2 regions of the Lactobacillus sp. OTU4228 genome follow, and region 1 is predicted to be linked to the other one. Evidence: predicted binding sites of a transcription regulator. Region 1 holds the regulator's gene; the other holds the start of a gene.

Evidence for each region. The regulator NrdR, encoded in region 1, represses ribonucleotide reductase genes. The targets are predictions, from matches to a motif close to ACACNATATATNGTGT.
Region 2: a site for NrdR is predicted at 8,740-8,755, ahead of nrdD (anaerobic ribonucleoside-triphosphate reductase). Genes of this name have one in related genera too.

The regions. Positions count from the first base shown of each region.
Region 1 is NZ_CDLD01000034.1:91,528-107,902, reverse strand. It holds gene BN1206_RS07150 (type ISP restriction/modification enzyme) at 1-3,934, shown strand, start outside; gene BN1206_RS10145 (hypothetical protein) at 3,939-4,367, shown strand; gene BN1206_RS07140 (hypothetical protein) at 4,838-5,242, shown strand; gene polA (DNA polymerase I) at 5,541-8,204, shown strand; gene mutM (bifunctional DNA-formamidopyrimidine glycosylase/DNA-(apurinic or apyrimidinic site) lyase) at 8,213-9,043, shown strand; gene coaE (dephospho-CoA kinase) at 9,040-9,642, shown strand; gene nrdR (transcriptional regulator NrdR) at 9,645-10,112, shown strand; gene BN1206_RS07115 (replication initiation and membrane attachment family protein) at 10,115-11,464, shown strand; gene dnaI (primosomal protein DnaI) at 11,481-12,398, shown strand; gene thrS (threonine--tRNA ligase) at 12,680-14,614, shown strand; gene BN1206_RS07100 (hypothetical protein) at 14,772-15,299, shown strand; gene BN1206_RS07095 (ACT domain-containing protein) at 15,380-15,751, shown strand; gene BN1206_RS07090 (DUF389 domain-containing protein) at 15,758-16,375, shown strand, end outside.
Region 2 is NZ_CDLD01000001.1:83,339-99,713, reverse strand. It holds partial or broken gene BN1206_RS00520 (helix-turn-helix domain-containing protein) at 1-33, opposite strand, end outside; gene BN1206_RS00515 (M13 family metallopeptidase) at 591-2,543, opposite strand; gene BN1206_RS00510 (MDR family MFS transporter) at 2,628-3,845, opposite strand; gene BN1206_RS00505 (DUF438 domain-containing protein) at 3,944-5,152, opposite strand; gene BN1206_RS00500 (iron-sulfur cluster assembly protein) at 5,152-5,733, opposite strand; gene nrdG (anaerobic ribonucleoside-triphosphate reductase activating protein) at 5,804-6,517, opposite strand; gene nrdD (anaerobic ribonucleoside-triphosphate reductase) at 6,501-8,696, opposite strand; gene BN1206_RS00485 (hypothetical protein) at 8,816-9,139, opposite strand; gene BN1206_RS00480 (BspA family leucine-rich repeat surface protein) at 9,087-9,644, opposite strand; gene BN1206_RS00475 (carboxylate--amine ligase) at 9,996-11,264, opposite strand; gene asnB (asparagine synthase (glutamine-hydrolyzing)) at 11,286-13,235, opposite strand; gene BN1206_RS00465 (metallophosphoesterase family protein) at 13,353-14,750, opposite strand; gene BN1206_RS00460 (hypothetical protein) at 14,806-15,291, opposite strand; gene BN1206_RS00455 (DNA-3-methyladenine glycosylase I) at 15,442-16,014, shown strand; gene phnE (phosphonate ABC transporter, permease protein PhnE) at 16,062-16,375, opposite strand, start outside.

The DNA.
Region 1 (16,375 bases):
AGATACTAAGGCTAATAAACAAAAAGATAAGAATGATGATGATTTAGGTGCAAGAGAGATAGGGTTCGAACCTACTACTAATGTTCAAGATTTAGTAGATCACTACAAGTTAATTGAAGAACATAATTTACCTAATGATATGCGAGTAGTATTTTCTACTTACCAATCTATTGATGTAATTAAGCAAGCTCAAAAAGATGGTTATCCTGAATTTGACTTAATTATTGCGGATGAAGCTCATAGAACTACTGGTGCGATCGCTGAAAAAGAAGGAGACACTACTTTTACTGAAGTTCACTCAAATACTAATGTAAAAGGTAAGTTGAGATTATATCAAACAGCTACTCCTAAGATTTATGATCAAAATGCTAAGAAAAAGGCAAAAGAAAACAGTATCGTTGTTTCTTCAATGGATGATAAATCTATTTATGGGGATGAAATTTTTAGATTAGGCTTTGGGGATGCAGTAGCTCAAGGCTATTTGACCGACTATAAAGTTTCTGTTTTAGCTGTTAGTGAATCTTACATTAACAAAGACATGCAAAAAATCATGTCAGCTGATAATCAGTTAAAAGTGGATGATATTGGTAAAATCATTGGTGTTTGGAATGCCATGGTTAAGCGCGATGGTATTACTGGGGAAATTGATGGTGCACCAATGAAACGTGCCATTGCATTTACTGATACTATTAAGCATTCAAAAATAATTTCTAATGAATTTAATCAAGTAGTTAATGACTATCTAGACTCAGATACAGATGATAATAGTATATCTGAGAACAGTTATCATGTTGATGTGCATCACGTTGATGGTGGTCTTAATGCACTGGAGAAGGAAAATGAAATTGATTGGTTAGGGAACGATGATATTGAAGACAATCATGCTCGTATTTTGTCAAATGTACGTTTCTTAACTGAAGGTATTGATGTGCCAAATTTGGATGCAATTATTTTCTTCAGTCCTAAAAAATCACAAGTTGATATTGTTCAAGCCGTTGGTCGTATCATGCGTAGAGCAGAAAATAAGGAATACGGCTATATTATTCTGCCAATTGTAGTAGCTGATGGTGTAGATCCTAATGTTGCTTTAGACAATGATAAAAAATATAAACAAGTATGGCAGGTACTTAATGCTTTACGTTCAACTGATGAACGTTTTGACGCAGAGGTTAATACACTTGATTTAAATAAAAAGAAATCAGATCGAGTTGACATTATTGGTGTAGATGGTAGTCCAAAAGAGCCTGTTCCAGAAGATGCTTATAAAAAAGAAGAACATGGAGCAGAACAGCTAGAACTTCCATTGCATTGGAAAGAAATGCGTAATGCATTTTATGGCAAAGTAGTACAACACGTTGGTGATAGAAGATATCTTGAAGACTGGTCCAAAGATGTAGCTGACATTGCTAAAATGTACGTCCGTAGAATTAATGATTTGATTGATAGTAATCAAGGTGCAAAGTTAGCATTTGATAAATTCCTTAAATCATTGCGTTACAACATTAATGACTCAATTTATCAAGAACAAGCAGTAGAAATGCTTGCTCAACACTTAATTACAGAGCCTGTATTTAATGCTCTATTTAGTGATTATGACTTTGTAAGAAATAATGCTGTTTCTAAGTCTATGAATGATATTATTTCTGCTTTTAAAGTCTTTGGCTTTGCAAAGGAACAGAAACAACTAAAACCATTCTATGATTCCGTTAAATTACGTGCTTCTGGTATCGATAATATTCAAGGTAAACAGACATTTATTATCCAGTTGTACAATAATTTCTTTAAGACGGCATTTCCACGAGTAACTGAATCAATGGGGATTGTGTTTACTCCAGTTGAAGTAGTAGATTTTATTATCCATTCTGTTGATTGGGCTTTAAATAAATATTTTGATAAGTCATTAGCAAGTAAGAATGTGCATATTCTTGATCCATTTACTGGTACAGGTACATTTATTACTCGGACTCTATATTATTTAAAGCAGCAAATGGATGAAGGTAAAATTACTTATGATGATATTTTAAGTAAGTACATGCATGAATTACATGCAAATGAGATTGTACTTTTAAGTTACTATATTGCTGCTATTAATATCGAAGCAGTGTTTGATGAAGTTAATGGACCTGATCGTGGATATAAACCATTTGAAGGAATCGTTCTAACTGATACTTTTGAAAGTACAGAACGTCAGGATACTCTTGATGATGATATGTTTGGAACAAATAATGAAAGATTAAAGAAGCAACAAGAAGTTCCTATTACTGCTATTATTTCTAATCCACCTTATTCAGTTGGACAAAAGAATGCTAATGATAATAATCAGAATATTCATTATCCTAAATTAGAAGAGCAAATTGAAAAGACATATGTGGCGGAAAGTACATCTAATTTAAGTAAAAGTTCATATGATAGCTATATTAAAGCTTTTAGATGGGCAAGTGATAGAATCGGAAAACAAGGTGTAATTGGCTTTGTTACTAATGGAAGCTATTTAGACAGTAATAGTACTGATGGATTAAGAGCATCATTATATAAAGAGTTCAATCATCTATATATTTATAATTTACGTGGTAATCAACGTACTCAAGGGGAGGAATCACGTAAAGAAGGCGGAAAAATATTTGGTTCCGGTAGTAGAGCACCTATAGCAATAAGTATTCTTATTAAGGACAATTCTAATAAGCATGAACTTTTGTACTGGGATATCGGAGATTATTTATCTAGAAAAGAAAAATTAAGTATTATTAAAAAGAACGGTTCCATAGGTAAGATGGACTGGGGGGTTTTAAAGCCTGATCAATATAACGATTGGATTAATTTAAGGGATCCTAATTATCAAAACTATCCATGTATTGCTGGAGAAAAAGATTCCCCATTTTTATCTAATGCAGTTGGTATAAGTACTAACAGAGATATTTGGGTATCAGGTTTTTCAAAAAAAGCTGTTTTAGCTAATACTCAGAAATTAATTAATAACTATAATGTGGAACTAAAGAAAAATGGTGGTAAAGGGAAAAAGTCTGATATGCGAGATCCATCTAAAATAAAGTGGACAAGAGGGCTAGACAATAAATTTAAAAAAGGAGAAAAATTAAGCTTTAATTCTCAGAACATAAGGCTTGAAATGTATAGACCATTTGTTAAAAAATGGCTCATGTATGATAAAGCTGTTGTTGAAATGCCTGGTCAGTATTATGAAAAATGGGGAAATAGTAATTGTGCAATTTATACTACAGGTAGAAGTATAAACCGACCTTTTTCAGCCTTTATAACAAATATATATCCTGATATCCAACTAGAGATGAATGGACAAGGCTTTATTAGGTATAATAATCAAGTTTCCACCGAATTAATTCCGAATAAAGATAATGTAAATGAATTGTTTGCTCAGAAATATAAAATCAAAAAAGAAGATATTTTTCCTTTTATCTATGCATTATTGAATTCGCCTGATTATCAAAAGTACTATGCTAATGATTTAAAGAAGGATTTAGCAAGAATTCCTAATGTAATACCCAAAGAAGAATATATAAAAATTGGAAAAAAGTTAATCAATCTTCATCTAAATTATGAAAAAGTTCCTGTTTATGATAAAGTGACAATCGCTAAAACAGGCAATGATTATAAAGTAACTAAGATGAGAATTGATAAGAAATTCAAAGATAGATCAGTTATTATTTTTAATAATGATATTACTATATCTGATATCCCTAAGAAAGCATATCAATACATAGTAAATGGCAAATCAGCAATTGGATGGATTATTGATCAATATAGAATAAAAGCGGATAAAAAATCGGGTATTGTGGATGATCCTAATGAGTATAGTGATGATCCTAAATATATTTTTAATTTATTATTGCGAATTATTAATGTATCTGTTCAGACAGTTGATTTAATTAATCAGTTGCCTCCTTTAGCAATAGAGAAATAGTACCATGCCGATATTCACTAGATATAGATTAAGTGGCAAAGTAGTCGAATCTCGATTTATAGATTCAGATGAAATTACACAACACAAATATAGTATTCTAGGTCAAAAAGCTAGAATTACTACGAATGATGGTAAAGTCTACGAAGGCTTTGCAGATGAGCCTTATCATACTGGAGAAGGAAACAGCCTAACTTTAATGTGGTATGACACGGATTATAAAACAGGACATCTAAGAAGCAGTAATATGGTTACCATATTTATACCGATAGGCATTGTTGCTAAGATTGAAGCAATCTTATACAGTAATCCACGTTGGGGCCTTCCACCATTTAATGAATTTTTGTTTAGTAGTGAGATAAAGCGTTGTGAGTTTAAACCTGATGATGAGTTGAAACAATTTATTAGAGACTTTAATAAAAAACATCAAAAATAAGATTGATAAATTTCTACTTGTAACTACTATTCTTAGTTGATATCTTTTGATATAATTTTATGAGTAGAAAACAAATGTTTTGTTTAAAATCTTCATTTAACTCGTGAAAAATGTAAATAAATCCTGATAAAAACAGGCCGTTTGCAAAAGCTGCTTTTTTATCTAATCTAAGAGGAATGTAAATATAGCAAACAATGGCTTAAAGTCTTCACGACGTCAATTTTTTATCTAACTCAAGAGAATTACAAATAAATATATTTACAATAAAAAAGGCGATTCCTTAGTGGAAATCGTCCTTTTTTGCGTATACAGAACAATATGGAGTATTTAAAGCTAATTCATATACTAAGTTTAATTTACCAATTATCGTTACTGATCCCGATGAAATAAAAAATATAGATACCTTAACGGTCGGATTTAAGGCTATTAAAAGAACATTATTTAGAAATACAGATAAACAATCTTATTATGTGACTTATAATGTTAAGAATTTACTACAGGATTCACGTTTTAAGAAAGGATATAATAACGAAATAAAAATTTTCATTACTATAAGTGAGATTTTAAATAGTGAAAAACTAGAAGATGCTTTTTTGTATGATGAATTATCTAAGTTAGATATAATTCTGGGAGAGTTGAAGAATAGTGAAATAAGTGATCAAGCATTATCCGATATAGTAAATATGTATAAATACTTAATTGAAAATAAAACTATGCTTTCAGTTGAGGTGAAAAGTTTATTACGTGATATTATGAAAAGATCTACATTGGGTTTTGCCACTGAGAATTCTCAAAAAAGAAAAGACTTAATGCTAGAAATAAAAAAAGACTTTAGTAAAATTTCTGATAGAACTATAACGTCAACTAAATTTTAAGCTAAAAGTTTATATTTGATCTGATATAATAATTAAGAACCTAATTTTAAGATTGTTGTTAAAACAATTTTTAAAATTATGGTCGCATTTATATGAGTGCGTGGATTGAAATCAATATATGCTTTCTGTTATTCCTTTTAAAGCTAATTGTAGGCTAATCAGAAAGGTTAATATTTAAAGGCTCCATAAAAGTGGAGCTTTTTTCTTTTCGATTAAACTTCCTATTAAAAGATTACCCTTGAAACTGGTAAAATAGATAAGTAAGTATAGAGAACAATTTTTATAAAGGGGGAATAAAATGGCAGATAAAAAATTACTTCTAATCGATGGTAACTCTGTAGCTTTCAGAGCCTTTTACGCTCTTTATCGTCAACTAGAATCTTTCAAGAGTCCAGAGGGCCTGCACACTAATGCCATTTATGCTTTTAAGAATATGCTTGATGTCCTTTTGAAGGACGTTGAGCCAACCCATATTTTGGTAGCTTTTGATGCAGGAAAAGTCACTTTTAGAACAAACATGTATGGAGAATATAAAGGCGGACGTATGAAAACTCCAGAAGAGCTTCTCGAGCAAATGCCTTATATTCAAGAAATGCTTCATGACTTGGGTATTAAAACTTATGAATTGAAGAATTACGAAGCAGATGACATTATTGGTACTTTTGTCGATAAAGGTGAGAAGAACGGCTTTACTACTACTGTCGTGACTGGTGACCGTGACTTGACTCAACTAGCTTCTCCAAGCACTACTGTTGAAGTAACCAAATCAGGAGTTTCTCAACTTGAAGCCTACACACCTGAACATATGAAGGAAATTAACGGCGTCACTCCAACTGAATTCATTGATATGAAGGCTTTGATGGGGGATAATTCCGATAATTACCCTGGTGTAACTAAAGTTGGTCCTAAGACTGCATCACGTTTGATTCAAAAATACGGTTCCGTTGAAGGGATTTACGATCATATCGACGAAATGAAGAAGTCCAAGCTGAAAGAAAACTTGATCAACGATAAGGACAAAGCATTTTTAGCTAAAAAGTTAGCAACTATTGACCGTGATTCACCGATAACTCTGGATATTGATGATATAAAACGTCAGCCAGTTGATTATGAAAAGCTGCGTCAATTCTATGAAAAGATGAACTTCCGCAAGTTCTTAGCTGACCTAAATGCTTCAGGTGCTGGTCAAGATAGTACTGAAGTTGAAAAAGTAGAATACATCGTTTTAAACGACGACAACGTTAAGGATGTTAATGCTACTGAAGATGATACCATTGAATTTTACTTGGAAATGCTTGGTGCCAACTATCACCTAGCTCCTTTTGTTGGCTTCAGCTTGAAGATTAACGACAAGATCTACGTTTCAAGAGACGTTGAATTGCTTGAAGAAGATAACCTCAAGCACCTCTTAGAAGACGAAAAGATCAAGAAGAACGTCTTTGACTTAAAGCGGACCATGGTTGGGGCCCATCGTTTAGGCATTCACACTCACGGCCTTGATTACGACATGCTTTTGGCATCCTATTTGATCAATAATGAAAATAACTCTAACGACCTTGGTGAAATTGCTCACCTTTATGGTGATTACTCCGTTAAGACTGACCTCGAAGTTTATGGCAAAGGTAAGAGTGAACACATCCCTGATGACGATGATGAATTATTCAACCACTTAGCTTCCAAGGTCAACGCCATTGAATCACTCAAGAAGACTCTGCTTGAAAAGCTCAAAGACCACGAACAAGATGCCTTGTTTGATACGATCGAAATCCCAACCGCGCGCGTTTTAGCCAGAATGGAAATGAATGGGATGAAGGTCGAAGCAAGTACTTTAATTCAACTGCAAAATGAATTTGCCGTTAAATTGAAGGAACTCGAAGACAAGATTTATGGCCAAGCCGGTGAAAAGTTCAACTTGAACTCACCAAAGCAATTAGGTCACATTTTGTTTGAAAAGCTTGGTTTGCCAGTCATCAAGAAGACCAAGACTGGTTATTCAACTTCAGTTGAAGTACTTGATCAATTGAAGACGCAAAGCCCAATCGTTAGCGAAATTTTGGACTATCGTCAAATTGCCAAGATTCAATCTACCTATGTAAAGGGTCTGCTTGACGTCATTCAACCAGATGGCCGCGTGCACACACGTTACTTGCAGACTTTGACTGCCACTGGTCGTCTTTCCAGTGTGGATCCTAACTTGCAAAATATCCCTACCCGTACCGAAGAAGGAAAGCAAATCAGAAAAGCTTTCGTGCCAAGTGAACCAGACGGCTACATTTTCTCTTGCGACTACTCACAAGTTGAACTTCGTGTTTTAGCTCATGTTTCTGGTGATCAAAACATGCAAGAAGCCTTCAAGACCGGTTATGATATTCACTCACATACCGCGATGAAGATTTTCCACTTGGATTCACCTGATCAAGTAACGCCACTGATGCGTCGTCACGCTAAGGCTGTTAACTTCGGTATCGTTTATGGTATTTCCGATTACGGTTTATCCAAGAACTTAGGCATTTCTAGAAAACGTGCTCAAGAATTTATCGACAACTACTTCGAACAATATCCTCAAATCAAGGATTACATGGATAAGGCTGTGCAAGAAGCGCGTGACAAAGGCTATGCCGAAACAATTATGCACCGTCGCAGATACTTGCCAGATATTCACGCTAAGAAGTACACTGTGCGTGCCTTCGCTGAAAGAACCGCAATCAACTCACCAATCCAAGGCTCAGCTGCCGATATCATCAAGATTGCTATGATCAACATGCAAAAGAAGCTTGATGAATTGCACCTTAAGACCAAGATGGTTGTTCAGGTGCACGACGAATTGATTTTTGATGTGCCAAAAGACGAACTGGAAACAATCAAGAAGATCGTGCCCGAAGTAATGCAATCAGCAGTTAAGCTTGATGTGCCATTAATCGCTGATTCTGGTTGGGGCCACAATTGGTACGATGCAAAGTAGGTGATTAGATGCCTGAAATGCCCGAAGTTGAAACTGTACGAAGAACTTTAACTCCTTTAATTAAAGGAAAGACAATTGAAAAAGTAATTTTGTGGTATCCCAAAATCGTTGCGACCGATCATGACAAGTTTATCAATGAACTGCCAGGCAAAAAGATTATTCGCATTGATCGCTATGCCAAGTATTTGCTTATTCGCTTGAGCGACAATTTGACGATTGTTTCTCACCTGCGCATGGAAGGAAAGTATCACTTAACTACGCCGGAAGCGCCAAAAGATAAGCATGATCATGTGGAATTTATTTTTACCGACGGCACTGCCTTGCGTTATAACGATGTGCGCAAATTTGGCCGTATGCAGCTAGTTTTGACCGGAACCGAGCGACAAACAACTGGCATCGGTAAACTGGGCGTTGAACCCAATACGCCGGAATTTAATGAGCAGTATTTTTTGGGTAGTTTGAAGAGAAAAAAGAAGAACATCAAAAATGTCTTACTCGATCAAACTGTTGTGGCAGGTCTGGGCAATATCTATGTCGATGAAACCTTGTGGCAAAGCAAGATCCATCCCTTGAGTTTGGCTAACAAAATTCCTGCCGATAAAGTAGAAGATCTGCGTAAAAATATTAATGAAACCATCAAAATTGCCATAGAAAAGCGCGGTACAACTGTTCATAGCTATTTGGATGCAAACGGCGAAGTTGGTGGTTACCAAGAAATGCTACAAGTTTACGGTCACGCTGGTGAAGCCTGCCCTAGATGTGGCACGACTTTTGAGAAAATTAAAGTTTCAGGCAGAGGCACTACTTTTTGCCCACATTGTCAGGTGATATACAAATGACATACGTTTTAGCTTTAACTGGCGGGATTGCGACAGGCAAAAGCACCGCGGATCAATTTTTTAAAAAGCAAAATATTCCTATTGTCGACTGTGACGAAATAGCGCATGATTTAATGAAGCCAAAAAATGCTTCTTGGCAAGCAATTAAGGATAATTTTGGCGAAGAATATTTGAATGATGACCAAACGATTAACCGTAAAAAGCTCGGTCAATTAGTTTTTAGTAATAAAAGTGCGCTAAATAGACTAAATCAGTTGACTCATCCTCTAATTTTCGATAAAACAATACAAAAGATAACATCATATCAAAATGAAGATATGGTTATCCTTGATGCACCAGTTTATTTTGAATCTGGCTTAGATAAGAAGCATATTGCCAATAGTGTGTTGGTAATTACTTTGCCAGAATCTATTCAAATAGAGCGATTAAAACAAAGAAATAATTTAACTGATAAAGAAGCCAGAATGCGGATTAATAGCCAAATGCCGTTGTCTAAAAAAACACAATTGGCTGATTTTGTAATTGAAAATACTGGTACAATAAAAGAACTAGAAAGTAAACTAGAACAATTATTAAATAAAATCAAAAAAGAGGGATAGCTATGGAATGTCCAAATTGTCATCAAAATGCCTCCCGCGTTATTGATTCACGTCCTAGTGATGAAAACCGGGCAATTAGAAGACGTCGAGAATGTGAAAACTGTGGTTTCCGTTTTACGACCTTTGAGCGTATTGAAACGGCGCCTTTATTAGTAATTAAAAACGATGGAACGCGTGAACCGTTCAGCCGTAAGAAGATTTTGCATGGTGTAATGGCCGCAGGGCAAAAGCGTCCGATTAGTAGCGAACAATTCGAACAATTAGTTGACCATGTCGAAAATAAAGTTAGAAAACAAGGCGTAAGCGAAATTTCATCTAAGAAGATCGGTCAATACGTCATGGATGAATTAGCCGACTTGGACGATGTAGCTTACATTAGATTTGCTTCCATTTATCGTGAATTTAAAGATATGTCTAGCTTCATGAAGACGATGGAAGACATGATGGCCAAAAAGGGAAAGGGTAATTAGAAATGTTTGAGACATCTGATCCCAAGCATCTATATTATGTAGCCAATCGAGTTACGCTTTTTCCTGAAGACGAGCAAATATTGATCAAATTGTATCAGCCATTAGTTGGTGCTGTTGCGGTGGCTTTATATCAGACTTTAATCAGTGATTATGATCCATACGGCATTATTTCTGATTCTAAGGGTATTTATTCGCTGCAAGAACAACTGGATTGTAGCTTAAAGACGATGTTTACCTCGCTTCATAAATTAGAGGCCGTGGGGTTAGTTCAAACATTTTTGTCCGATAATGTTTTTAATAACGTCATCGTGTTTAAATTGCTTAAAGTGCCTAGTGCTGATAAGTTTTTCGCTACGCCGCTACTAGCGAGTTTGCTTAAGGAAAAAGTTGGCGAAGAAACCTTTCATGAATTAAGCCACAAGTTCGCTAAAGAAGCTAAGTTGCGGGAAAAGCCTATTAAGAATGCGCGCGATGTTTCGGCTAATTTCTTTGATATGTTCCGTTTGCCGGGGGATGAAGCAATCACTCCATCCAGCGATGTAATTGAGGCCGCCAAAGAAAACAAAGTTCATGAAGAAGAGGTGGCCCAAGTTAACGACAGGGATGCAATCGATTGGGACTTTATCAAAGAGCAATATGAGGTTTATCAAATTCCAGCTAGTGAAGTTGATAATAAGAAGAATCAAATTCGCTCTTTGATGCAGACGTATGGCTTGTCCGAAAAAGAATTCGTGGATGAGAGTTTGCCATGCCTTCATGGTTCGTATGAATTGAACATGCGCGACATTAGCAATACTTTAGCTGAGAACTACAAACGGATTAACACTAGAGAACACGTGCAAAAGCAGGTAAATGAAGGCCGTAAAAAGGCTTTGGCTGCGATTAAGGGCTTGGACGACAACGATAAGAAGTTGCTCAAGGAAGCCAATGAAAGCTCACCCGCTGAGTTTTTGTATAAGATAAAAACAGAAAAGGGCGGTATTGCCAGTGCAGGCGAGCGGCAGATTATCAATAATTTGCACACCCAGTATGGTTTGCCAGAAGATTTGATCAATATTCTGACCTATACTTGTTTGACTTACGATACTGTAGTGAACTCAAACTTGGCCTACAAGATCGCTAACGACTGGCTCCAACATGGCGTTGCAACCGCGGTTCAGGCTTTGCAGTACGTGAAGAAACGTCGCGATAGTTTTGGCAATGGCAATAATAGAAGATCTAGAAGAAACTATAACTATCAAAATAAGCGCGTAGAAAAAGGCACCGATTGGAGCAAGAAGAAGGTTGATACCAATTCCGGTATTTCTACTGCGCAATTGAAGAATTTGTTTAAAGATTTGAACAATAAATAAGAAAGCAGGTGAATAAATGGAACCGATAGGCAATGTGATCAAGCAAATTGTTAAACAGCGCAATTTAGGCGATGAAAAGACTTTGGAGAATCAAGCCTTGCATGATCCTGATGTGCAAGCTTTTCTTAAGCAAAATGCGGATAAAATCGATCAAAAGATGATTCGCAATAGCATGTCGAATCTGTACGAATTTTATTCACAAAAAACGCATCCCAACAAGGTGATGGCCGGTTATGCACCGCAGCTATTTTTAAACGGCAAGGTAATCGACATTCGCTATGCACCGACAAGAGCTAAGATCGCACAAGACCGTAAAAAGGCAGCGCAAAGACGGCTGCAGCTCATTGATTTGCCTGCTCGTTTGCATGACGTTAGTTTAAGTGAAATTGACGTTACAGACGATCGGAACAATGTTCTTGCTTTAATTTATGATTTCTTGAAGAAGTATAAAAAAGACCCGCACCAAAAGGGACTATATCTTTCAGGTGATTTCGGCGTTGGTAAGACCTATATTTTGGCAGGACTTGCTAATTATGTCGTTACCAACATGAATAAAAACGTCATTTTCTTGCACGTGCCAACATTTATTGCCGGCCTTGCTAGTCACTTTGACGATAATAGCCGAATTAGCTTGCAAGAAGAAATCCGTAGATTATCCGAATGCGATTTGCTTATTCTGGATGATATTGGGGCCGAAAGTCTCAGCCAATGGTCACGTGATGACGTCTTAGGCGTAATTTTGCAGGCAAGAATGGATAATGTTTTGCCAACCTTCTTCTCATCCAATTTAGACATGGAAGCATTGCAGTCACACTTTGAAGAAACGCGTAATGCGACCGACCCAGTTAAGGCGAGAAGACTGATGCAGCGTGTCCGCTTTTTGGCTAAAGAAATTGTGGTGCCAGGACCTGACCGCAGAAATTCTTTGCATTAATTTTTAAAAAGGTCTTGCATCCCCAGCTCGAATGCGTATAATTGAAACTAACTAAACGAGACATGATGAACTTCGCTTCAGAGAGAGGGACCTAGTTCTGGAAGTCCTTCATTAGAGGCTCACCCCAATCGTTTATTCCCAAAGTTAAAATTTTAGGTTGGATACCTTTATCAATCCGAATATAAGAGGTTAGACACACGCTAACCTGAATTTTGGGTGGAACCACGCAATTAACGTCCCAGTGCGATTGAGCACTGGGATTTTTTTTTGGAGGTAATTTTATGAGTTTTTCAGTTACTTTACCAGACGGCTCAAAGAAAGAATTTGACAAAGCCGTTTCAGTTAAAGATGTAGCTTCATCAATCGCAACTTCACTTGGAAAAGCTGCTGTTGGTGCTAAGGTAAATGGCCAAGTTAAGCCACTTGATTACGAAATCGATAGCGACGTTGAAATTGCTATCCTTACTGATAAAGACGAAGAAGGTTTGGATATCTTAAGAGCAACTGCAGCATTTGCACTTGAAGCTGTTGCTAAGAAGAAGTACCCAGAACTTCGTTTAGGTGAACACGTAGCTGACGAAGGTGGCTTCTACGTTGACACTGACAAGAAGGACCAAATCAAGGTTACTGAATTGCCAGAACTTGAAAAGGCTATGGAAAAGCTTGTTAAGAGTGGTCAAGCAATTGAACACGTTGAAATGGACAAGTCAGAACTTGAAGATATCTACAAGGACGACCCATACAAGAGTGAACTTTTGAAGAAGGTTGAAGGCGACAAGGTTGACGCTTACAAGTTAGGCGACTTCGTAGACTTTGGTTTTGACGCATTACTTCCAAACACTGGTAAGATCAAGCACTTCAAGCTTTTGTCAGTAGCTGGTGCTTACTGGTTAGGTAAGTCATCAAACCCAATGCTTCAAAGAATCTTCGGTACTGCATTCTTCAAGGAAGCAGCATTGAAGGATGACTTAAAGCGTCGTGCAGAAATTAAGGAACGCGACCACCGTACTATCGGTCGTGACCTTGACCTCTTCTTCGTAGATCCTAAGGTTGGTGCAGGTCTTCCTTACTGGATGCCAAAGGGTGCTACTATTCGTCGTGTTGTTGAACGTTACATCATCGACCGTGAAGTAGCTGATGGTTACCAACACGTTTACACTCCAGTACTTATGAACCTTGACGCTTACAAGACTTCAGGTCACTGGGCACACTACCGTGATGACATGTTCCCACCAATGGACATGGGTGATGGCGAAATGCTTGAACTTCGTCCAATGAACTGCCCATCACACATCCAAATTTACAAGCACCACATTCGTTCATATCGTGACTTGCCACTTCGTGTTGCTGAACTTGGTATGATGCACAGATACGAAAAATCAGGTGCTTTGTCAGGTCTTCAACGTGTACGTGAAATGACTTTGAACGATGGTCATACCTTTGTAGCTCTTGATCAAGTTCAAGACGAATTTGCTAAGATCTTGAAGTTGATCATGGACGTATACAAGGACTTCGACATTACTGATTACTACTTCAGACTTTCATACCGTGATCCAAAGAACACTGAAAAGTACTTTGCAAACGATGAAATGTGGGAAAGAAGTCAAAAGATGCTTAAGGGTGCTATGGATGACCTTGGCCTTGACTACGTTGAAGCTGAAGGTGAAGCAGCATTCTACGGTCCTAAGCTTGATATCCAAACTAAGACTGCTTTGGGTAACGACGAAACTATGTCAACTATTCAACTTGACTTCATGCTTCCAGAAAGATTTGGCTTAACTTACGTTGGTCAAGATGGTGAAGAACACCGTCCAGTTATGATCCACCGTGGTATTGTTGGTACTATGGAAAGATTCATTGCTTACTTAACTGAAATTTACAAGGGTGCCTTCCCAACTTGGCTTGCTCCAATCCAAGCTGAAATCATCCCAGTTAACAACGACGCTCACGGCGAATACGCCGAAAAGGTTCGTCAAGAACTTGCTAAGCGCGGCTTCAGAGCAGAAGTTGACAACAGAAACGAAAAGATGGGTTACAAGATTCGTGAATCACAAACCCAAAAGGTACCTTACACTTTGGTATTAGGTGACGAAGAAATGAAGAACGGTAGCGTAAACGTACGTCGTTACGGTACTGACGAAGAAATTTCTAAGAGTCTTGACGACTTCATTAACGAAATTGATGCTGATGTTAAGTCATACTCACGTGAAAACTAATTAAATAAATAGTTAATTAAGGCACTTCATGAATATTCATGGAGTGCCTTTTTTACGTCATAATTTTGTAACATTTGTAAAATAAATGTAAAATTCAATGCTTCATCAAGCATTTTTGTGGCATAATATCTGTAAAGATTTCTGTGGAGGATTTAAGATGAAAAAGAAATTTTTATTATTACTTAGTGCATTTTTATTAGTTCTTGGTTTGGCAAGTGTATCATCAAAGACTGATGCTGCAACAATTAAAGCAACCGATTGGGGTGCAAAGAAAGCATTTACTACACCTAAGAAAACTCGTGGTACTTGGTACTACAGGGAAGACAAAAAGGTAAAGAAATTCAAGATTACAGCGTACACTATTGATGGAGTTAAATTATATAAGGACTTAAACGGAAAGACTTCAGATAAATGGGTCAATAAGCTGATTAAGGCTGATAAAAAAGCAAATTATAAATTAGCTGATAAAGTTGGTGAATCAGCATGGGCTTGCCATACAATTAAGTACCATAAGATTACTGGATTTAATGCTGACGGCTGGCTTGCAGGTAGCGGAGATGGGTTTTACTATGTTCCCGTTAAAAAGAATGTTAAAGGAAAGAAAGTCAATGCTTTGCGTGTAGGTGAAGGTGCTGGAAATTATCTTTCATACTATGCTTACAAGAGTAGAAAATTAGTTAAATAAAGTTTAATGAAAAGGAACGAAGTGTATCCATTTCGTTCCTTTTTGTGTTTTAATAGGAAAAATGATAAAGGAGAGTATATATGAAATTAACTATTAAGAAGTTGCCATATCAATTAACAGTTTGTCAATTGAGTGATATTAAAGATTTAAATTTTAAAAATGATTTTTATTTTTTTGCCAAGACTGATGAAGAATTATCTTTAGTCTGCGAAACTAAAAATGCTCCAAGCAAAACGATTAATCGGGAAGATGGTTGGCGTGCATTCAAAATAGAAGGACAATTAGATTTTTCATTAATTGGAATTTTAGCTAAAATTGCGCAATTATTAGCAAATAATGGTATTTCTATTTTTGCTGTGCCAACTTTTAATACTGATTATGTTTTAGTTAAAGATAATAATTTTGATTCAGCTATAAAAATTTTGTCAAAAAATAATTATGAGATTAAATAAGAAAAAATGAGTAGAAGAAACTATTTAAGCCCACAATTTCTTACCAAAATAAGTGATGATGGCACCTTAAATATAGAAAGCTTAATTATTTTAACTTGTGCGATCTTTATTGCAAGTATCGGGTTAAATGTGAATTCAACAGCTATAATTATTGGTGCGATGCTTATTTCACCTTTAATGGGTCCCCTTTTAGCCATCGGTACAGGATTGGCGCTGTATAACACCAATATTTTACGAAAAGGTGCCATTTCTTTATTAGCCGAAATTATTATTAGCTTAATTGCTTCAACCATTTATTTTCATTTTTCTCCGTTGACTTATGCTAGTCAGGAAATTATTGCTCGAACATCACCTACTATTTGGGATGTAATGATTGCCTTTTTTGGTGGTAGTGCAGGTATTATTGGAGCACGGAAAAAAGGTGCAAATAATATTGTTCCTGGTGTAGCGATAGCAACGGCATTGATGCCGCCGCTTTGTACCGTTGGTTATTCAATTGCAGCCGGAAATCTTAAGTATTTCTTAGGTTCAAGTTATCTATTTTTGATTAACTGCGTTTTCATTACCCTTACAGCATTTTTAGGTGTAAAAATCATGAAGTGGCTAAGTCATTCAGCAGGTCAA
Region 2 (16,375 bases), on a different contig from region 1:
AAAATGATAGGCTAAACTGCTCATTCTTTTCATGTATTTCACCTCCTCATAGATTAGATATTTATATTTTACAGGATAAGCGAACATATGTCTCTATTTTTAGAATAAAAAAAGCTGACTGCTAGGTCAGCTTGGCCCTATCCATCCCCGCATTAAAATACGGGGATTTTCGGGCGTTTTTCATTAAAAAAGAGCAAATATTATAGTTGTATCAATTTTCTGTCGATAGAAAATAAAGCATAAAAAAAGCGGTCTTTCGACCGCCCACAATTCTTTCGAGTCGATAGCTAGTCGACTCTCAACATACGTTATAGTGTATCATTTCTTCATACTAGTATTTATACCATCGGACGGTAAGATGATCAAGCGTCTTAAGAAGTGGATCAAAAAAAGTCTTAAGTCACTTTTCAATCACTACCTGCGTTAAATCGTAATCCGACTAAACCATACCAGGACAGTTGGCCTTGTTGCCAACTGTTTTTTGATATTATTTTATTACACTAATTTCTATCATCAAAAAAACGGCATTTTTTAACGATAGATAAAGAAATAACCCCATCCATTTGGATGAGGTTATTTCTTTATCTAAACTACCAAATTACCACACGTTTTTCAGGATCAAGCCACATACCGTCGCCTTCCTTAACGTCAAATGCCTTGTAGAATTCTTCTTGGCATTGTGATTGAACGTTGGCACGTTCTGGACCAGGTGCGTGAACGTCAACTGAAACTTGCGTCTTAATAGACTCAGTAAGTTGCTTGTTAGCCCAAATACGAGCAAAGTTTTCAAACAACTTCTTCATATCGCCGTTTTCACCCTTGTTAGCTTGAACAGCAGCAGTCAAACCACCTTGGTCAGCAATGTTTTCTGAAACAATTTGCTTACCGTTCAAAGTTACAGGACCATACTTGATGCCGTCGAACAAGTCGATTTCAGCTTGCGTACGCTTCTTGAATTCTGCGTAGTCAGCGTCAGTCCACCAGTTCTTCATGTTGCCGTATTCGTCGAATTGCGCACCGTTGTTGTCGAATGCGTGTGAAACTTCGTGGGCGATAACAGTACCGATACCACCGAAGTTTTCAGCACGATCTTGCTTCAAGTCGTAGAATGGTGCTTGCAAAATTGCGGCTGGGAAAGTTAAGTCGTTTCTTTGTGGGTCGTAACAAGCGTTAACCAAGTTACCTGGCATGAGCCATACAGTACGGTCAACTGGCTCGTGCAACTTCTCTACGTTGTACTTAACTTGTTCAATTTCAGCAGCTCTAGCGTTTGAGTAAAGGCTGCCACCTTCGCTAGCTGGGGTTACGTGCAAACGATCGTAGATTTCTTCAATCTTGTCTGGATAACCGATCTTCAAGATCAAGGCACGTAACTTAACGATTGCCTTGTGCTTAGTTTCTTCAGAAAGCCAGTCATTGTTCTTGATACGTTCTTCGTAAACATCAAGCATCTTGTGAATCATTGATAAAACGTCTTTTTTAGCGTCTTCGCCAAAGTAAGTCTTACCATAGTAAACACCAACAACTTCACTAAAGATGCCGTTAGCAAGGTGGTATGCTTGCTTTTCTTGGCTTTGAAGTTCTGGTTGACCTGACAAAGCTTGGCTAAATGGGAATGATGCTTCACGGAAGTCTTGTGACAAGTAGCTAGCAACACCATTGATGAACTTAACGATCATCCAACCCTTGATTTCATCGAAGTTGTCCTCGTTAATCAATTCATCGAAGTGATCCAAGTAGCGAGGTTCTGCGACGATTACGCGGTCTGGAACTTCACCCAAAGCTTCCTTCAAGAAGTAGTCCATCTTGAAGTTAGTAATTTTCTTTTCAAAGTCTGAGATTGGCATTGGGTTGTACATTGCTGGGTAGTCTGCCCATTCTTCAGATGACTTAACTACCTTAGATACCTTGTCATCGAACTTCATGGCATCGTCAACGTATTCTTCAGCTTGACCCACTGAAAGACCTGCCATCTTAAGAAGCTCAATTGATTGCTTCTTCAAAACGTCGAGCAATTTTTGTGCCGCATCAGTCTTATAAGTAGTTGTATCTGGCAAGAAAATTGATGAACCGAAGAATTGCAATACATTGATCTTAGTGTTCTTCATATCGGCATCAACGTCGAAGCTGAATGGCAATGCAAAAGCCGCCTTGAACAAGTCTGGAGCCTTCAAGTTGAAGTCAGCAAAGTCACGAATACCTTCAAGCAAGGCTAAATCAGCTTGGATAGGCTTAGCACCATCTTCATCACGACGCTTAAAGTCACGCGCTAACTTGTAAAGTTCAACTGCCTTCTTCAAGTTAGGCACATCAGCAACTTCTTTTTTACCATCGGCAAAATCTGCGAAGTCCTTCATCAACTTCTTTTCAACATCAAGGTCAATGTTGTCGAAGCTGGCAATTCTTGAACGATCTGATGGAATCTTGACGTTTTCAAGCCATTCAGAGTTAACTGCTAAGTATAAATTATCTTGTGGACGAGTACCTACTTTGGGTTCGAGGATGTCGCCGGCACCGCCGCGAACGGCCATTTTATTATTCATTCAGGAAAATCCTCCTTTTTTGGTGTCTAAAAAATTAAATCAAGCTAATTATATCATTTTAATTTAATTTTGTATGCTTTTTACTTACTTATAAATAGTTAATTCTTTGTGCACTCTCATGTAAGTTGGAATCATGACTACGATCATCAAGGCAATCACGATAGCGGCTACCCAGAAGAATGGAATATAACCAGCATGGTCGATGATTAAACCACCAAAGAGCGGTCCAAACGCACGCCCGATCCCGGAAGCCACCATGTTGGCACCTTGGTACTTGCCTTTACTGGTAAGTGGTGACAAGTCGTTGACGTAAGCAGGAATAGCTGGGAACGCGGTTGATTCACCCAAGGTCAAGATGAACATTGATAAAGCGAAGTGCGCGAAGTCTTTGGCAAAAACTAATGTGATAAACGATAGTGAGAACATGCAGATCCCAAAGATGATCTGATGGAAGAGATTTTTAAAAATATTAGGAAAACGAGCCAGGATCCCTTGCATGATGACGATAACGCCGGCATTAAGGGTCCAAAGCAAGCTGTACAAGTGGAATGGAATTCCAAGTGAAACCATGTAAACGGACAAGTTGGATTCCCAGTTCATGTACATCAGCCAAGTTACGCCCAGGGTGGTGAAGAAGACCATCGTCATAATGAAGTTGCGCTTTGGCATTGGTTCTGCCTTGTGCTTTTCACCCTTCTTATGCTTGGCCATTCTTTCCTTGTGGAAGGCGATAATTGGCTTGTAGTTGAAGACTGCATTGATGAAGGCAATTACAAAGAGTAGTGCCGCAATCACGAATAGAAGTGTAATTGAGAAGTCGTAGAGGTATCCTACGATCAAAGTACCGGTTACCACACCCAAGTTTTGTGAGAAGTACAAAACGTTGAAGACGTAGCGGCTCGGATATTTTTTCAAACTAGTGGCAACGGAGTTGATCAAGGTTCCGTTCCAGCCGCCCAAGAAGCCGGTCAAAGTCAGCCAGACCCAATATTCTGGCCAGCCATGAAATGCGGCCATCAAAAATAAGACTGCGGCATCTAGACCTAAGCCCCAGAGCATCAATGGGTACGGATTGTATTTATCATAAAGACGTCCTGAAATAATTGAGCCGAGGATGTTGCCGGCACAGTTACAGAACAGGACCACACCAATGATTGACAGACTGATGTGCAGCTGTTTGTTTAAGTAAACAGAAGTTAATGGCCAAATGAAACTAGCACCGATCCAAGTAGCTAATTCACCTACGATCAGCCAAATTAACTTAATTTCATCAGTTTTAATTTTTCCATGTGCATTTTTCATATTTGCCTCCCTAATGTTCTTTTTCTCCATTGTCTAGCTTATCAAGAAGTACAAAAAAAGAACAGTGCCAAGCTGACACTGTTCGTAAACTATTTAACTTATTCTGTTTTCTTTTGTCCCGTCAATTTTTCAATGTCGGTGATATCTTGCGCCACCTCGAGGCATCCCAGATACTGATCATTGTCATCATGGACGGCGTAGTAACGCAAATAGAGCTTTCTACCCATCTTTCTTGGCGTGAACCAATATGAGATCTCGTTCTTCTTACCTTCATGAAATTCCTTGAAGATCTTCTCGATGATTGGCTTGCTGGCCGGTGTGTGGCAGGAGAAGACGGAGTTGCCGATCGCGTTTTTAGAATGAGGGAAAATATTCGCACCGCCGCCGAAGTAAGCTACCTTGTCGTTAGCATCGACGAAAGTTAAAGCAAATGGCAACATGTCTAAAATTGCGGACAGTTGTTTTAGATTCAATGATCCTTCCTTGAAGTTAATGAACAAGCTGGAAAGATTATCAACCGAAATTGGGCCGGCAGCCTTTGGTTCTGCTTTTGGCTTCCAATTCATTGGTGGGTTGATCAAGGTGTAACCGATTTGCTTTTCTTCTTGCTTAACGTTTTCCCAATCTTCGGGGGATGCCACTTCATCGATCATTGGAATCATGATGTCTTCTTCTTTGAAGATCATCTCGAGTACTTCGTGGCTAGTTTCCTTGATTGCCTTATCTAATTTTTCTGCATCAATTGGATCAGTATTAGCAATCTCATTTGCTTGTTTAATTAAACGTCTAATCTTGTCATCCACGCCCCACATTACTTGTGGCGGAGCAGTGATGCCGTACTTGGTCATTAGTGGAAAAAGCGAGGTTTCTTTTCTCGCATAGTGCTTATCGATCGTGGCTAAATCAGACAATGCTTGTTTGATTTTATCTAAGGTTTCATCAGATTTGTTATCTTCCCACTTTTTCAAGTTAGGCAATAAAAAGTCATTGACCAGCGACTTGATAACCACGTTTTCCTGCTTGATTGTGTTCACCGGATGACCTGGCATGGAAAAATCAGGATTCTCCTTGTTTTCCTTGATATTGCCCCTAAACACATCAGCGTGAACGTTACACAAATATTGAATCTTGCGTGGATCCAAACCTTGTGCGATTAATTCCCGCTCTGCTGCCGTAATTTCAGATACGTCGACCTTATCGAACGCCTCCTGAAACATCTTCTTCGCTGTCGCAAAATCGCCGCCATCTTGGATATAATGCAAGATCTTGAGCAGCGCCTCTTGTCTTTCTTTACTTAAATTCGCCATTATTCAATCACCTTGTAGCCCTTTTCTTCAAAAGCCTGTTTAATCTTGTTTAAATCGATCTTCATTGCTTGTGCACCAAGCGGAATCGTCATTACTCTACCTACTGTGCTGAGCAAGCCTGGAATCTTAATTCTGGTAAAACCGCAGTCATACATAATCTGGATAAAATCAGGATATTCATCAGCCAGCTTTTTAATTGGCACAGAAAAGTCGATGACTTTTTGTTCTTTTTCAGTATCTTCGATCTCTTCTTTTTCACTTTGATCATCAAGCATCCCCAGCTGCTTCTTAGCGGCCTCAGTCATCCTCTCAGGCGACCAAACAGGATACCAGACTAATCGTACCTGACATGAATCAATGCCGTTAACGGTCAATACAGCCTGTTTAATGTGGTCTTGCAAATAAGTAGACAATGGACAACCACTGATCGTCAAAGTCATTTTTACCGTAGCCTTCGTGCCTTCAATATCAATGCCATAGATCAAACCCAAGTTAACAATATCAACCTGCAATTCAGGATCGATGACCTTTTGCAAGGCTGTCATAATTTGATCAACTAACTCTATTTTTTCTTTTTTCATCATTTTTCTCCACAAAATAAGGGTAACTGTAAATCTAATTTTACAATTACCCCTTGTTTTTATCTATTATCTATCTTTGCAATTTATCCCAAATAACGACTTTGCCAGCCTTGAGTGACTTAGGCACATCGATAATTCGTTGGTTGCTTGAACCTCTGAATTGCAAGGTCAAATCTTTCTTTGCTTCAAGGAATCGTCCATCAACCAAGATATCGATCTTCGACAGCATTTCTTTTTTATCAGGAGTTTCCTTTTGCAATTCATCCCAAGTGTAGCCTGACCAAGACCAGATGTCTTTGGTATGACCAAATTCTTTTCTCACCCGGTTGATAATTTTCAAGCAAACCCAAGTGTTCAAGAATGGTTCACCACCTAAAAGGGTCAAACCTTGCACATAAGGCTGAGACATATCTTTGATGATCTGGTCTTCAAGGTCTTGCGTATAAGGCTGACCATAGTTGAAGTTCTGCGCTGCCAAGTTGTAGCAACCCGGACAGTCAAACAAACATCCAGAAACGTAAAGGCTACATCTTACACCTTCACCATCAACGAAGTTGAACGGCTTATAGTCCGCAATCTTGTGCAAACTATGCTCTTCACTCTTCCATTCTTGTGGTTTAGGATTCTTAGGCATCGCCTTTTGCTTAAGCAACTTCTTTGCATGATCGACCTGAGGCTTATATTGATTTGAGTCAACAAATACCGTATCACCATCAATATTAACCTTGATCAAACTGCTGCGAATGTCAGGGCCTTCTTGATCGTTTTTATCTTTCTTTGGCATTTTCTTTAGTTTCCTCTTCAGCTTCTTCGCGTACCAAGCCCATGGTCATGTGCTTTACTCTGTGAGCAATTTCTTCATGACGACCGTGAACCATAGGTCTCTTCAAAGGATTACCAAGGTAGCCGCAGGTTCTCTTTACACAGTCACAAGTACGTGGATCGTGGTTGCCGCAGACTGGGCATTGGAAGCCTTTAGCAGTAGCCTTGAATTCACCGGCAAAACCACACTTGTAGCACTTGTCGATTGGGGTGTTGGTACCAAGGTAGCCTACCTTGTCGTAAGCCCAGTCCCAAACGGCTTCAAGAGCTGCTGGGTTTTGCTTCAAGTTAGGGTATTCGCAGTAGTGGATGAAACCACCAGCAGCGTATTTTGGATAATCCATTTCGAAACTCAACTTTTCAAATGGAGTTGGGTGCTTTCTAACATCGTAGTGGAATGAGTTAGTGTAGTATTCCTTGTCAGTGATGTCCTTAACCTTGCCGAACTTAGCAGTATCAAGTCTGCAGAAGCGGTCGGTCAAACTTTCACTTGGAGTTGAGTACAAGCTGTAGTGGTAGTGGTTAGGATCTTCCTCTTCCCACTTAGCACATAAGTCATGCATCTTCTTAACGATCTCAACAGTGAAGTCGTGAGCTTCCTTGTTGTGTTCCCAATCGGAACCGTAGAAGACAGTACCTACTTCGTAAAGGCCGATGTAGCCCAAGGAAATAGTGGCACGGCCGTTCTTGAAGAGGTCGTTAACGTTGCCATCTTCTGAAAGACGCTTGCCAAATGCACCGTATTGGTAAAGGATTGGTGCGTTGACTGGCTTAGCTTCGGTTACGCGGTGAGCCTTGAATTGTAAGGCTTCGTGGCAAGTTTGCATTCTAACGTCGAAGATCTTCCAGAACAAGTCCATATCGCCGTGACTTTCCATAGCGATTCTTGGCAAGTTAACAGTGACAACACCTAAGTTCATTCTGCCTGAGTTAACTTCCTTGCCGTTCTTGTCCTTCCAACCTTGTAAGAATGAACGACAACCCATTGGACACTTGAATGAGCCGGTGATTTCTTTAATCTTGTCGTAGCTCAAAACGTCTGGGTACATTCTCTTGGTTGAACATTCGATGGCAAGCTTCTTAACATCGTAGTTAGGATCGCCTGGGTGCAAGTTGAGACCCTTCTTAAGGGTGAAGAGTAGTTTAGGGAAGATCGCGGTTCTGTGTTCTTTACCCAAACCAGCAATTCTGATTCTTAAAATGTCTTTTTGGATTTCTTTTTCAATCCAAGAAGTACCAAGGCCGAAGCCCAAGCTAGTAAATGGTGTTTGACCTTGGCTTGAGAACATAGTGTTGATCTCGTATTCCAGGCTTTGCATAGCGTCGTAGATGTCTTTCTTAGTACGCTTCTTAGCAAAAGCATCTGCTTTTTCTTCATCGTCAATTAATTCTTTAGCATCCTTTAAGTGCTTTTCGTAGTTCTTTTGAGCAAAAGGAGCTAAAACTTCATCGGCACGGTCAAACGAACAACCACCGTATTGACTTGAAGCTACGTTAGTGATGATTTGGGCAACTTGGCTGGTAGCAACGCCGATTGAGTTAGGACTTTCCATGTAGGCATTACCAATCTTGAAGCCGTTGGTAAGCATTTCTTTGAAGTCGATCAAGCAGCAGTTAGACATTGGTGAAAGTGGAGTGTAGTCTAAGTCGTGCCAGTGAATGTCGCCGCGAAGGTGGGCTTTAGCGATGTGTTCAGGCATCATGGTCAAACCAACGGTCTTACCTACTGTACCAGCGGTCAAATCACGTTGGGTGCTGAAGACATCACTATCTTTATTTGCGTTTTCGTTAACGATGGTTGGGTCTTTATGAACTAAGCGTTCCAAACGGTCCTTAGTATCAATTTGTTTTTCCCATTCGGCAACGTCGTGCTTGCGGTAAGCAACATACTTTTTGGCAGCTTCAATATAGCCAAGTTCATTCAAGCTTTGTCTAAATGCGGCCGCAACATCTTGTGCCGTTACGGTGTCATCATCAAGCTTGTCCATAATCTTGCTTAAAATAATTGTCTTAACATCATCTAAGCCGAGAGCGTGAATAACCATTTCCAATTTGAATAATTCGAACGGATATTTAGAGCCGTCACGCTTAACGAACATTGTTGGTGTTTCTAGCTTTTGCTCCAATTCTTGCTTTAACATAAAGATCAACCTCTCTAAATTTATGAATCAATCTTACCATAAAACACAATATCTTGTATTCTATACATATAAAGGCGTCTACACCTTGTATTTAGCAAAAGACTGCTGTTAAGAGATTTTTAGCACGAAAAAAAGTTGGGAGAAATTTTTCCCAACTTTTTAGCACCTGTTTGTGGCAAAGGCTTTTGATTTTGTTTCTTGTTAGCTGACACTACACCTTGTGGTTTAGCTGTTGCTTGAGGATGTTGTTTGGTTTGTGTGTTATTCAATACAGTACCTTGTGGCTTAGTAGTGTTCTTTACTGCAACTGCTGGAGCGTACTTTCTACCATGTCTGTTGGTTGCATTTTCTGCGTGTGGCTTGACGGTCTTACCGTTGTCCTTAGTCTTGTTAGGCTTGTTTTCTGGTTTGACTGGAGCCGTGGTTGGTTGAGCCGGAGTCACAGGAGTTTCTGCTAGTAGCAATTTCGCCCAAATGCTTTTGAATTTCGTTTACAGCTTCTTCAGCAGAGTTAAATGCTTTAGCTGGAAGTGTTTCAACAACTTGGCCGTTGATTTCTACTTTGTATAAGTAGTGTTGGGCATTATCTTTACCAAAAACATCAGTACCTCTATTAATATTTTGAGCGCCACTCTTTACAATAACCATTAATGGTGTTGCTACCCGACTTGGGCTAAACATATTATCCGTATGAGCATTATCTTGAATTTCCCAGTTACTTAAGTTAACCAAACATTGAATCTTATAATCACTTAAGAAAGTAGAAGTAAAATTAGTTACTTTAGAAACATCCCAATTTTCCAAACCATCGATTTCAACCAAATTATGATCCATCGCAAAAGTTTGAGCTATCCTATCGACGCCAGTTGTATCCAAAGCACCAACATCAAGCTTCTGCAAGGTACCTGAACTAGCAAAGGCATAAGATAAATCAGCAGTGTTTGGAATGACTACATCGCCAACATAGGTAACGCCAGTCTTTGTCTTTACTTCAACATTGCCATCGCTTAAATTACCATAGTCTCAGTCATTAATATTTACTGCTCTTCCGGCTAAATAACCGTTAAAAGGACCCCAAAAAGGCATCTGAATATGGGCTAGCTTATACACTAGTAGCTGGAGCCGCAACAGAAATCCCCATAATAGCTGCTGCCGCAATAATACCTAACTTTTTAATTTTCATCCTTTTTTCCTCCTTGAAAAAATTCGTTGTCATTATATCATCAATTATTTATTCCAAGGATAGAAACAAAAATAAAAAAGCTTGGAAATAACTTCCAAGCTTTCTTAAATATTCAATTACTTATTTTTCTTGAAGTATTGACCCTTGTTTACTTCGTAGTACTTCTTGTAACGAGCGTAGTAGTTGTGGAACATGTACTTCATCAAAAGCCAACGCTTAAAGTTGCGGTCTTTGTCGTAAAAGACAGTAGTACCATAACGACCTTCGTGAATTAATTCTTCTGCAGTGTCCTTAGCTTCGTTTTCAAAGGCGTATTCTTTAAAGATCTTAACTGGTACACCCATCCATAAAACGTGCTTAGACTTCAACTTATTGCCGTATACGGTGTCCTTATCCTTCAAGCTGTCTTCAACGTAATCGTCGATGTACCACTTAGCCAAGTTGTAACCGTTCAAAGTTACGTAGAAGCTTGAACGACCTTGACGCAAGTTGATTTCGAAGAACTTGTATTTGCCGTCACGAGTATCGTACTTGATATCGAAGTTAGCCATACCAGTGTAGTTCAACTTTTCAAGGAAGGCTTGAACTTGTTCGTATAACTCTTCGTCGTATGCTGGCAAGATAGTCATGTAGTTACCGATTGATTGTGGGGTTGGGTCTTCCAATAATGGGTGACCTAAGCACATCATCTTAACTTGGTGGTTCTTGTCAACGTAAGCATTCAAGGTTCTCATGTTTGAGTCATCACCAGGGATGAAGTCTTGCAAAATAAGGTCTTCAGTATAACCATTGGTGTAGATCTTGCCTACGATATCCTTGAATTCATTTTCATCGTGGATGGTGAAAGTCTTCTTACGACCTTCGAATTGGCAGTTAAGCCATGAAACTGGGTCTTCTGGCTTAAGTTCTACTGGGAATTGGAATGGCACATCAGTGTACTTGCCTGACTTGTAATCATCCATAGTGATGATCTTAGTCTTTGGATACGGCAAACCATATTCTTCGGCAACTTCGTAGAAGCCTTCCTTAGAAATTAACTTTTCAAGCAAGTCGTAATCGATGTAAGGTACGATAAATACCTTGCTCAATTCTTCCTTGTGCTTTGAAAGAAGTTCCGCATAACCATCACCACAAGCAATCAAAATTACTGGTTCCTTGTGATCCTTGTAGATTTCCATCTTTTTACGCATAACATCCATAAAAGTTGGATCTGCGCTAAAACCATGGTGAAGTTCTACGTCAACAATCTTTGAATAACGGGTTGCGGCAAGTTGGGCATCAGCCATTGCCTTAACCTTGATGCCGTATGCTTCGTTGAATGAACGAGCCATACCATAAACGTTAATGTCACTACCAAGTAAAATTGGTGTAAATTTCTTACTCATTATCTTCAATAATCCCCTAAATTAAAGTAACTTACCTTGCTTAATCAAATTAGCAACTTCAGGTTGAACATGTTGGTACTTCTTAACAGTGTTTTCGTAATCTACGAAGAACAACTTGTACCAAACAAGGAAGGTGTAGATAGCCCAGATTTGTCTTCTGTGTGAGCCATCGCCTTCGTAGTTGTCATCAAGAAGCTTAATTATCTTCTTTTGATCGAAGATATCATTTACGAATTCTTCTTCGAACAAGCTGCGTACTTGCTTGTAGAAGCGTGGTTCCTTAAGCCATTGTTTGATTGGTGTTGGGAAACCAAGCTTTGGACGCTTAGCCCATTCGTCAGGCAATACCTTTTCTGAAGCCTTACGAAGTGCGTACTTGGTATCATGACGGTTTACCAAGTACTTAGTTGGGATTGAGTTAGCTAATTCTGCGATCTTCTTATCAAGATATGGCACACGAACTTCAAGTGAGTGAGCCATTGAGATCTTGTCGGCCTTTTGTTCAATATCGTTAAGCATGAAGTGGTGCAAATCGATGTATTGCATTTGCTTAACGTTGTCGATGCCCTTAACCTTCTTGAAGTCCTTTTGGTAAATGCCGTTAACAGTCAACTTGTTGCGGTAAGTTGGCTGCAAAATGCTGTTGGCATCCTTTGAGGTAAAGATAGTTGGGTAATCCATGTCGTAAATTACTGATTGACCAACGTAGAATTCACTTGGTTCAGCCAAATTGGTGTACATGTGAACTTTACCTGGGAAGTTAGGCATCTTCTTAATCTTGTGGGCCAACTTAACTTGCTTATTCTTAGGCAACTTCTTAAGTTCGCTAGTGAAGACCTTGATCAAATCATTATGGGTGTGCATCCCGTAGTTAACATAACCGGCAAACAATTCGTCGGCACCTTCACCAGAAAGCGCAACAGTAACGTGCTTACGAGCCAACTTACACAAGTACCAAAGTGGGATGATTGATGGGTTGGCATCAGGTTCATCCATGTGGTATTGCATTTCTGGGAAATCACGCATAGCTTCATCGGCGTCAACCTTGTCACTGAAGAACTTCCAGTGGTTGATGTCAGCTAAAGCCTTAGCCTTTGAAGCTTCATCGTAAGTTGAGTCGTCAAAACTTACTGAGAAAACGTCGTCTGGGTTAAGCAAAGTGGTCAAGTATGAAGAGTCGATACCTTCTGACAAGAAGGCACCAACCTTAACGTCGGCGTTTCTGTACAAGTCAACAGTTTCCTTCAAGTCATCGTTGATGCGCTTCAAAGTTTCTTCAAAGCTTAAGCTGTTTTCCTTGTATTCAGCATCCCAGTATTGGTGGGTCTTCATTTCGCCATCTTTGTATTCGAACCAGTGACCTGCTGGGAATCTGTAAACACCCTTAAAGAAAGTTTCTTCAAGGTCGTTGTATTGGTTCATGAGGTATGGCTTAACAGCTTCAACGTTCAATTCACGCTTGAACTTTGGATATTCCAAGAAACTCTTAAGTTCTGAACCAACAAGCAAGTGGCCATCTTGGTTGCTGTAGTACATTGGCTTGATACCAAAGAAGTCACGTGCACCATAAAGGGTCTTGTTGTTGTCATCCCAGATAAGGAAAGCAAACATACCACGTACCTTCTTAAGTAAACCATCCATGCCCCATTCTTCATAACCGTGAAGCAATACTTCAGTATCGGCCTTGGTAGTGAAAGTGTGGCCTGCTTTAATTAATTGTTCTCTTAATGGCTTAAAGTTGTAAATTTCACCATTAAAGATAATTGCTCTAGTTTTATCTTCATTATAAATAGGTTGCGTACCCCCACGAAGATCGATAATTGACAATCTTCTGAAACCAAGGGCAACCTCATCGTTAGTGTAGTAACCGTCGGAACTAGGTCCACGGTGCTTGATCGTAGCCATCATTTTGCCAATAACGGCCTGTTTTTCGTTTATTTTTGGATCATAAAATGCGACAATTCCGCACATATTTAAACTTCCCCTAAGCTAAATTCTCTCTACTTTATCTATACATATTTTTCTACGTTAACCTTTTTATTATAAGCTAAACACTTGTAATAGCCAAATAGCTTTACTCTTCTTTAACTAAATAAAATATACTCGCCGTCTTGCGGCAGCGCCATAGCCAAAGACTTGAATGCGGTGGCGTTTCAAATCAACGTTAACGATATAACCGGCCGCTTCATTGCTGTGGTCGATCTGCCGCTTCAAGTTCTTATTGAATTTGGTTGTTAAAGAATGTTTTGGCCCCATTAAGGCTGAGCAATTAAACAGAATATATTGGATACCATTGATGCGATATTGATCTTCGCGGTGACGGTGGCCGCAGAAGTAGGCAATGATGCGCGCATTCTTTACGTGCGTAAAGTCGAAGTCATTGGATAAACGGAATTCTGCTGGTTCACCATCGCTAGCATGCATGCGGCCCTTTTCTCTTTGATTAAAGGCAACGAGCAATTCATGCAAAGATCTACCGTTATATTTAAGGGCGTTACTGCCCTTGCGATTAATTGGGTTGGCATGGCTCATGAAGATAATCTTCTTGTTGGATGATCTAGTCAGAATTTCGATGATCTCTTCAATTTGGTCTTCACGCACGGCCAAAGTAATCTTGGCATCGTATTTCTTTTGTCCCTTATTATTCAAAACATAAGGCAAATCCGACGTATTAACGGAAATGACGCGGATATCATCGAAGTCAAAGTATGCTACACCATGTTGGCGTGAAATATAATGGATATTCTTTTGCCGGTACATGTCAGGCCACATGATATTTTCAAACTCATTTTCTGGGAATGAAGCCTTCAAATCATGTTGCTCGTCAAACTTATCATTTTCATCGTGGTTGCCCTTAATATTTAAGTAAGGAAGCGTAGCAGACTTAAACGAATTGTTTAACTTGATCAGTTCGCTTTCGCCAAGTAGACCAGCATCAGATCCATCGATCCAATCACCTAGGTGGGCCTTCATGTTAAGCAAACCTGATTTTTCAAGGTAAGAAAATTCTTGTACGTGCTGCAAACCATTCCAGCCGTAAAAATCGATACTATCCTTGTCTTTAAAGTGGGTATCGGTAATCACGCCGATATTCACTGAGTTTCTACCCTCACGAATATGCTTTTTTACTTCATTGGTAAAATCATCAAGATAATCTTCTACTAAATAGCGACGGCCCGTCTTTTTATTTCGGAAAGCACGAAAACGCCCCAGCTTTTCATTATATTTACGCACGTATTCTGGTGCGAGTTCTGCTGTATTCTCAGAGCTTAAGCCTTGACGCAAAACACCATCTTTGTCTTGATAAACGGTCAAGACAAACTTCTTGCCATCAGGCGTACCATCTTCTGGTCCCACATGGTATTCGCCAATGGTCGTGTATTTTTGCATCGGATCGAGCAAGCCCCCCTCTTTCTCGATTGCGGAACGCTTTTTTGCTCCGATGATCCTATCAACTATTCCTTTTGTTTGTTTAAAAAGATTCATTCTTTTCGCCTCAAAGACAAAAAAAGCCGGTCCAACACGAACCGACTCAAATAATTTATTCGTTGTGTGCTAAAGCGTAAGCAGCAAGTCCTATTGATAATACAGCGTCTTTAGATAATACTTCTTGTAAATCCTTGGCAGCGATTGCTTGGACTGCGCCAATAACCTTCAAGCTGTACACAATAACCCGGTAATCAGTTGCTGGGTCGTATAAATCATCTTCATATGGATTTTCATGGTTGTAAGTTAAATTGATTTCGTCCTTATCAACGTAGCCGTCAACGTGGTTCGTTAAAATACGATCATGCAAATCAGTTAACTTGTTTGCCATCTTAATCAAAGTTAATTTATGATCGCTTTCTGCTTCGTAGTATTGTTCTTCGGTCATATCGAAATAATCCTTGATCGGATTATTTAAAACGCCTAAGTTGTCGATCACCTTGTAAACAGCTTCGGCATCAAAGTCTTGTTCACCATTCAAAATCTTGTCTTGTGATAAGGCTAAATCGTCAGCCAACATCATGGTATCTAATTTTTCCATATGATCCTCCTTAAAATTCAACCCTAATTATAACAAAAAAAGCTATTTAGGCCCCTATTTCATGCATAAAAATAAAATTTCTTAGAAAAAAATTGGTATTTTTTGCGTAATAAATAGTGTAGGGTAAAAATATAGATTGAGGAGAAAAATATGAACGATCAAATTATTAGCCGCTGTCCATGGGGCGACGTTAAAGACAAGGCAATGCAAGAATACCATGACCACGAATGGGGCAAGCTTAATTTAGATGAGAAATATCTCTATGAGATGCTGGTGCTTGAACTTTTCCAATCAGGTTTGAGCTGGAGCACGATTTTGCATAAGCGCGAGAATTTTAGAAAAGCATTCAAAGACTTCAACGTGGAAAAAGTGGCGCAGATGACCGATTACGATGCGAGGATGCTCATGCAGGACAAGGGCATCATTCGCAACCATTTGAAAATAAACGCCGCAATTAAAAATGCGCGAGCAATTTTAGCAGCAAGAGAAGAACATGGCAGTTTTGCCAAATACCTGCAAAATTTCATCCCTAGCCAAATCATGCATCATCCCGAAATCGTTGATGATGTCCCTGCTTCAAACGATCTTTCCAAGAAGATTTCTAAGCAAATGAAAAAAGACGGCTTCTTCTTTGTGGGGCCAGTTATCGTTTATTCATACCTGCAAGCGATCGGCTTAATCAACGATCATTTAGAGCGCTGCAATTTCAAATACCGGGCATAGAAAAAAGAGCGAAGAATTATCTTCGCTCTTTTTGAGTTCATTAACAATTAAACTAACTTCTTACGGATCCAACCTGAAATCCAGTCAATAATGACAACCATAATGATGATACCAAGTAAGATGATACCTACACGGTCCCATTGACGATATTGAAGTGCAATGATCAATGGGTAACCGATACCACCGGCACCTACCAAACCAAGGATAGATGCAGAACGAATTGAAACATCAAAACGGTACAAGGTGTTAGAAATCAAAGCTGGCATCAAGTTAGGCATCGTTGAAAACATGATTACGTGGAACTTAGAACCACCGGCTGCGATCACAGCTTCGTTTGGTCCCTCTTCCAAGTTTTCAATGG